Regions from separate parts of the Methylophilus sp. Q8 genome, predicted to be linked through region 3. Evidence: predicted binding sites of a transcription regulator. Region 3 holds the regulator's gene; each other region holds the start of a gene.

Region 1 (2,202 bases), 250 kb from region 3:
AGATGCGCCAGTAGAGGATACAATCGATGCCATTTCTTAATCTCCCAACCGAATTAAAACGCAATATCAGGCTGTCTGTCGTACCACCAGCCCGCGTAATTTATCCAGCGTTTTACTGATGGCCAACACCTCTTCATTGGGAATTTGGCGTAATACCTTTTGTGTTTCGGTATCCACCACTTTCACAATGATGCGGTCGCTGTCATCATCGATAGAAAACTCTATCGTTTGTAACGCTGGTGCTACATACTCATTTAACTTTTTGACTGCACCGCTAATCGCAGCTTTGTCATTCACATCGGCCGTCACTTTATCCGCAGCTGATTCAGCATATTTCACCAGTTTCAAGCTACTGGCTGCCTGTACACCCTGCAAACTGCCACCTACACCATTTATAGATGAGTCACTCATGATGTTGCTCCTTTTACCTAGGCCAAATCCACAGGGTCTAGGCCTGTGGATTTAGCGTTACCGTGTGATGTATTAACCTCTCAGCAATGTCATCACTTGGTTAGGCAACTGGTTCGCTTGAGCCAGCATCGCAGTACCAGCTTGTTGCAGAATCTGTGCACGTGTCATCTTGGCTGTTTCTGAAGCGAAGTCAGCATCAGTGATACGTGACTTGGCAGCAGACATGTTCTCAGACGCTACGCCCAGGTTGCTTACTACTGAAGCAAAACGGTTTTGGTAAGCACCCAATGTCGCACGGCTAGTGTTTACAGCAGTCAATTGTGCGTCAATCGCAGTAATCGCATCTGATGCAGCATCTGCTGAAGACAGGGAACCAGACAGAGAAGCCGCTGAAACAGAAGACACACTAATGGTATCGCCACTGTCTGCACCAATCTGGAAGTTGTAACCTGCACCGAATGCTGCCTGGCCGTTAAACTTGGTCGCTGTACTCAAGCGAGTCAATTCTGACTTCAGTTGAGAAAATTCTGTATCCAGGTTTGCACGGTCACCAGAGCTGTAAGAACCGTTGGCTGCCTGTACAGCCAGTTCACGCATACGTTGTAATGAGTCAGTTGCGCTGCTCAAACCACCTTCTGCAGTTTGCAAGAAAGAGATCGCATCGTTAGCGTTACGTGTTGCAACATCCATACCGCGAACTTGTGAGTCCATACGTGTTGCAATCGCCATACCAGCCGCATCATCTTTAGCGCTGTTAATACGCAGACCAGAAGACAAGCGTTGAATAGAAGTATTCAGGCTGCTTTGTGAAGCGTTTAAGTTACGTTGTGCATTCAAGGATGCCAAGTTGGTGTTAATTACTGAAGCCATGTTAAATCTCCTTTAGAGTCGTATACCCAGTTAAGTGTCAAATCGTCATGTTACTTTCAACGTTGATCGCTATTTACCACTTAATGTTTGCTATCTAGCGTTGTTAGTTGTGTTATCGACCGCTTACGAAATTTCTTTAATACTTCTTGCAAATTTCTTTTTTCGATCAATCATGCACTTGAAACTATTTACGACCCCTCCACCAAAATCTTTAGCCTTCTATCAAGAACTGCACAAAATTGTTTATACCAATCTATTTTATAAAAAGATGTGCCGTGACCATTAACCGAGCTAAATAGAGAATCTGTCTTAATTCTGCTTTTAAAGCACAGCTGTTTTCCACCCCTTCCATGACCGCTGTATCACACAAGATATAAGGCCGGTTTTCCGCGTTTATCTGCAAATCATTCTTAGGCATTGCCAACGATAATCAGGCTATCCAATTCGCATACCTTATATAAGGTATCCAAAAGACTACGAAGGAGTTTTGCATGGCATCCGTTTATGTAGGTATGACCGTAGACATTCTGCACCATGGCCATATCAATATTATTGAGCAGGCCAGAAAGTACGGCGACGTCACCATCGGCCTGTTATCAGACGCAGCGGTTGCAGACCATAAACGCCTGCCCTATCTGACGTATGAGCAACGCAAACAGATCGTCGAGAATATTCGCGGCGTGGTCAATGTGGTGCCGCAAGAAGAATGGGACTATGCGCCCAACCTGCTCAAATACAAACCAGACATCATGGTGCATGGCGACGACTGGCTGGAAGGCCCGCTGGTGCCCTACCGTGACCGTGCACGTGCCGCATTGGCCGAGTATGGCGGCCACCTGATCGAGATTCCTTATACACGTGGCGTGTCTTCGAATGAAATGCTCGGCCAGATCCAGGCCCTGGGTACCACGCCGGATATCC
Region 2 (2,202 bases), 220 kb from region 3:
TCTGCGTACGCGGCAGACCGTGCGGTGATTGCGAATCAGCATGCGGTCGCTGCCTCTGCAGGTAATGACATGCACAGCCGTCTGTATCAAACAGTGATGCAGTATGTACAAAGCCAGACACAAGGCTATCCGGGCAAAGTCAATATCGAGATTCAACCGCTGGACAGCCGTATCCGCATTGCAGAGTGCGCATTGATGGAAGGCTTTACCGTACAAGGCGCCCGTTTGTGGGGTAAAACCCATATTGGCGTGCGTTGTCTGCAATCTGAGACTAAGCCATGGACTCTTTATGTTCAGGCCGATGTGCAGGTATGGGGAGAATATGCCGTCACCGGTTTGCCGGTTGGCCAGGGTTCACCAGTGCAACCCACAGACGTGGTCATGCAGTCTGGTGATTTAAGCAAATTGCCAGCAGGCATTATTACTGACTTGTCTATGTTGGCTGGTAAGCAGGCAGCATTGAATTTGCCATTGGGCACGGTGTTAAGACCTGAATTGCTCAAGTCGGTGCCGGTGATTATGCAAGGGCAAACTGTACAGTTAAATAGTCGTGGTGATGGCTTTGTGATCTCGGCTGATGGCACTGCCATGCAAACCGCAAATGTTGGCCAAGTGGTTGATGTGAAAGTCAGCAGTGGCCAGATTGTAAAAGGCGTCGCGCAGTCTTCCGGTAAGGTAGACGTGCGCTTTTAGTCAGATGGACAACGTTTTTTTATTGAAAAATGTCTGAAAATTATAAACATGCGATAAAAAGTGTATTAAGCACTAAAGTTCGCTTAAACTATGCCGATAGTACTGTTAACGAATGAGGGTTTTGACTTTGATAAGCCCTGAAACAATTCAAAATCAGAAGAGGTACGGCATGAACATTTCAGATTCGATTAAAAAAATGGGTGTTGGCGTAGACAAGCCGACATTGGAAAAAGGGACTGCGAATAAAAGCAGCGAGAAAGCAGCAAGCACATCTACTGCCGCTTCAGACAATGTGACTTTATCTTCTGCCTCCGTGCAGTTGCAGTCATTAGAAGCTGGATTGGCCTCTGGTGAGGTGTTTGACACCAATAAAGTCGAAGAAATCAAAGCCGCCATTGCGCGTGGCGATTTTTCGGTGGATACCGCCAAAGTGGCTGATGGCTTGTTGCAAACTGTTAAAGACTTGATACAACCGAATAAAGGCTGACAATTATGACGACTGCAAATCATTTATCTTCTCCAGTGACGTTTGAGAAAGACGCCGCGCTGGTATCAGAGTTATTGAGTGATTTGCAGTCTGAGCAGTCGGCCCTGGTCACTGCTGACCTGGACGTGATTGAACGCATGGTAGACAGGCGGGTTGAGCTGCTACAAGCATTAGGTGCCGCAGCCAACTCACGCTATGACGCGCTGGCCGCAGCAGGCTTTGAGCCGAATGAGCAGGGCATGTCGGTCTGGTTACAAAAGCAATCCAGCCAATTGTTAGATAGTGCGTGGGTCACTTTTCAGCAAGAGCTGACACAGGCAAAAGAATTAAATCGCTTGAACGGTATCCTGATTAACAAGCACTTTTTGCGCAATCAGGAAAAGCTGGATGCATTGAACGGTAAGAGTTCTGCACCACAGTTTTATGGCAAAAATGGTCAAGCCCACCGGGCAAACAACAGTCGTAGCGGCTTTTCAGTCTAGACACTGTTCACACGATAAAAAACAGCCGAAGAGCATCTCTTCGGCTGTTGTGCTTTTAACGCTAGCAAATGGCCTTACATCAAACTTTCTAGCGTTTCCCAGCGCGTGAGCTTCTGCATGACCAGTAGCTCAATTTCGCTTAGCCTGTCCTGTAGCAGCTTCACTCGATCAGGCGCCTGTTTATAAATATCACCTTGCGCAAATTGCGCCTGGATCTCGGCTTGCTCTTGCTCCAGTTGTTCAATTTCTGCGGGTAATGCTTCCAGCTCACGCTGTTCCTTGAAGCTCAACGTTTTTCGGGGAGTGACCGTTTGGGTGGTGACTATAGGCGCGGGTGTATTTGATGCTGAAGCGACAGCAGATACTTTTGGCGTAGAAGTTGGTTTGCTGCTGCGATCCTGGCTAAATCTTAACCAGTCATCGTAACCACCACCGAATTCGGTTAATTTGCCTTGGCCTTCAAACGCAATCACCTGAGTGACGGTGTTTTCCAGAAAAGCCCGATCGTGGCTGACGAGGAAAAGGGTCCCTGAATAATCC
Region 3 (2,202 bases):
GGCGCATCCGTTTGCCCCGGTTTGCCTTGAAACGCAGTGACCACGGCACTGGAGAGTGCGCGGTATTTATTCAGGTTGATGGTCGAGGTCGCGTACATCACCACAAAAAAGGCAAATAGCAGGGTGATAAAATCGGCGTAAGAAATCAGCCAGCGTTCGTGGCTTTCATCATCCTCGTCCAGCTTCTGGCGTCTGTACATCAAGACTCCCGCAGGTGCAGGTAGGACTCAAGGCGCTCAGTGACCAGTTTAGGGTTATCACCGCGGGCAATCGATACCCAGGCATTGAGCAACATCTCACGCCTGGACATTTCGTGCTGGACATGGCCTTTTAATTTATTTGAAATCGGCAAAAATACCAGGTTAGCCAGGGCCACACCATAAATGGTGGCCACAAAGGCAACCGCAATGCCACTACCAATCTTGGCCGGGTCAGACAGGTTTTCCATGACGTGAATCAGGCCCAGTACAGCGCCCAGAATGCCGACTGTTGGCGCATAACCGCCAGCAGCCGACCAGATTTTGACGGCTTCGCGTTCCTGTAATTCATAGTAATACATATCAATGGCACACACTTCGCGAATACGGTCAGCGGGCGTACCGTCAACCAGCAATTGCAAGCCTTTGCGTACGAAAGGATCTTGCTCGCGCTTGATATAACTTTCCAGCGACAACACGCTTTCCTTGCGCGCCTGCAAGCTCCATTGATTGATTTTAATGGCGAGTTTTTTTCTATCGTCCTGTGGGTGCACAAACACCAGGCGTAGCATGCGCATGCCTTTGAGGAATTGCTTGAATTCGGTTTGCAGCAACACCGCGCCAGTCGTGCCGAGAATGACGACGACAAACGCTGCGGGCTGCATCAGCGAGTTAAGGTGGCCGCCGTCGATGACTTGACCAACTACCAGTCCGGCGAGGGCGATGACCAGCCCGGCGATACTGCCCCAATCCATTAGGCCACTCCGGTCCAGGATTTATCGCGCATAGACGCACGCAAGCGCGCCACTGCCTGGCTATGCAACTGGCAGACGCGTGATTCTGAAACGCTCATAATGGCGCCGATCTCTTTCAGGTTGAGCTCTTGCTCGTAATACAAGCCCATGAGCATTTTTTCGCGCTCGGGCAAGTGGTCGATCGAGTCGATCAATGCTTCGCGGAAATCACTCTCCAGCAATGATTTGACTGGGTCACTGGTATCGTCATCGACATAACGGTCAAGAAAGTGCTCGCCGCCATCGTCGTCCTGAAAATCTTCGTAGTAAATCAGCTGGTGGCCCTGGCAATCGCTCAAGACATCATAGTAGTCATCCAGCGTGAAGTTCATATGCTTGGCAATCTCAGACTCGGTCGGCGGACGGCCAAACTTTTGTTCCAGTTGCTGTACGGCGACTTCGATATCGCGCATATTTTTGCGAATGCCGCGTGGCAGCCAGTCAGCACCGCGCAACTCATCCAGCATGGCACCGCGCACGCGCTGTGACGCATAGGTTTCAAATTGTGCGCCGTGATTATCTTCGTAACGCTGAATCGCATCCATCAGGCCGATCATGCCAGCTTGCACCAAGTCATCGAGCTCGACACAGGAGGGCAGCTTGGCTTTTAACTGATAAGCCATTTTTTTGACCAAGCCGCTATGCTGTTTCAGCATTTGATCTGTATTTTGAGTCTTGCCTTTAGCGGTATACATGTTTTTCCTCTTTTTACTTTAGGCAACAGCCAGCGATGGCGTGGTGATCCGTTGTTTTTCGAGACGATGTGCCACTGATTTAAACGCCAATGCGGTCTGTCCAGCCTTGGCGACCTCTGTCTTGGCATTGCCTGTTTTTTTCTGCACGGCACCCGCTGGCTCTTCTAGCGGCATCGCGCCGATAAAGTCCAGGGTGACGCCCAGAAACTGTTTGCATACCTGGTTCAAACGCATAAAGTATTGTTGACCCTGATCATGATTGGCCCCTGTGACAACCACACCCAAAGGAATCTGGCCATATTGCTGGCTGATATGCTTGATCGTCGTATAGGCGGCTTTAATGGCCGCTTCAGATCTGTCCATTTGAATCACCAGTTCATGCTCGGCAATCAATGGCATCATCAAGCTGTGGTCTTGTGTATCCAGCTGTGCTTCTATCATGACGGTATCGTAATCGTACGAAAGTTGCTTCACTATACCGTCCAGTTGCACTTTTAAATCTTGAGATAAAGGCGA

What was found. The regulator FliA, encoded in region 3, starts transcription of late flagellar genes. The targets are predictions, from matches to a motif close to CTAAAGTTNNCNNAAANNNTGCCGATANNA.
Region 1: the regulator FliA is predicted to act here: its motif matches at 1,392-1,421, upstream of GQ52_RS10920 (flagellin).
Region 2: the regulator FliA is predicted to act here: its motif matches at 766-795, upstream of flgM (flagellar biosynthesis anti-sigma factor FlgM).

What each region holds. Positions count from the first base shown of each region.
Region 1 is NZ_JUHE01000001.1:2,301,509-2,303,710, reverse strand. It holds gene fliD (flagellar filament capping protein FliD) at 1-33, opposite strand, end outside; gene GQ52_RS10925 (flagellar protein FlaG) at 67-411, opposite strand; gene GQ52_RS10920 (flagellin) at 484-1,281, opposite strand; gene aepX (phosphoenolpyruvate mutase) at 1,773-2,202, shown strand, end outside.
Region 2 is NZ_JUHE01000001.1:2,330,394-2,332,595, forward strand. It holds gene flgA (flagellar basal body P-ring formation chaperone FlgA) at 1-693, shown strand, start outside; gene flgM (flagellar biosynthesis anti-sigma factor FlgM) at 863-1,180, shown strand; gene GQ52_RS11090 (flagella synthesis protein FlgN) at 1,186-1,662, shown strand; gene GQ52_RS11095 (ATP-binding cassette domain-containing protein) at 1,737-2,202, opposite strand, start outside.
Region 3 is NZ_JUHE01000001.1:2,550,241-2,552,442, reverse strand. It holds gene GQ52_RS12045 (flagellar motor protein MotB) at 1-200, opposite strand, end outside; gene GQ52_RS12040 (flagellar motor protein) at 200-952, opposite strand; gene GQ52_RS12035 (RNA polymerase sigma factor FliA) at 952-1,686, opposite strand; gene GQ52_RS12030 (hypothetical protein) at 1,705-2,202, opposite strand, start outside.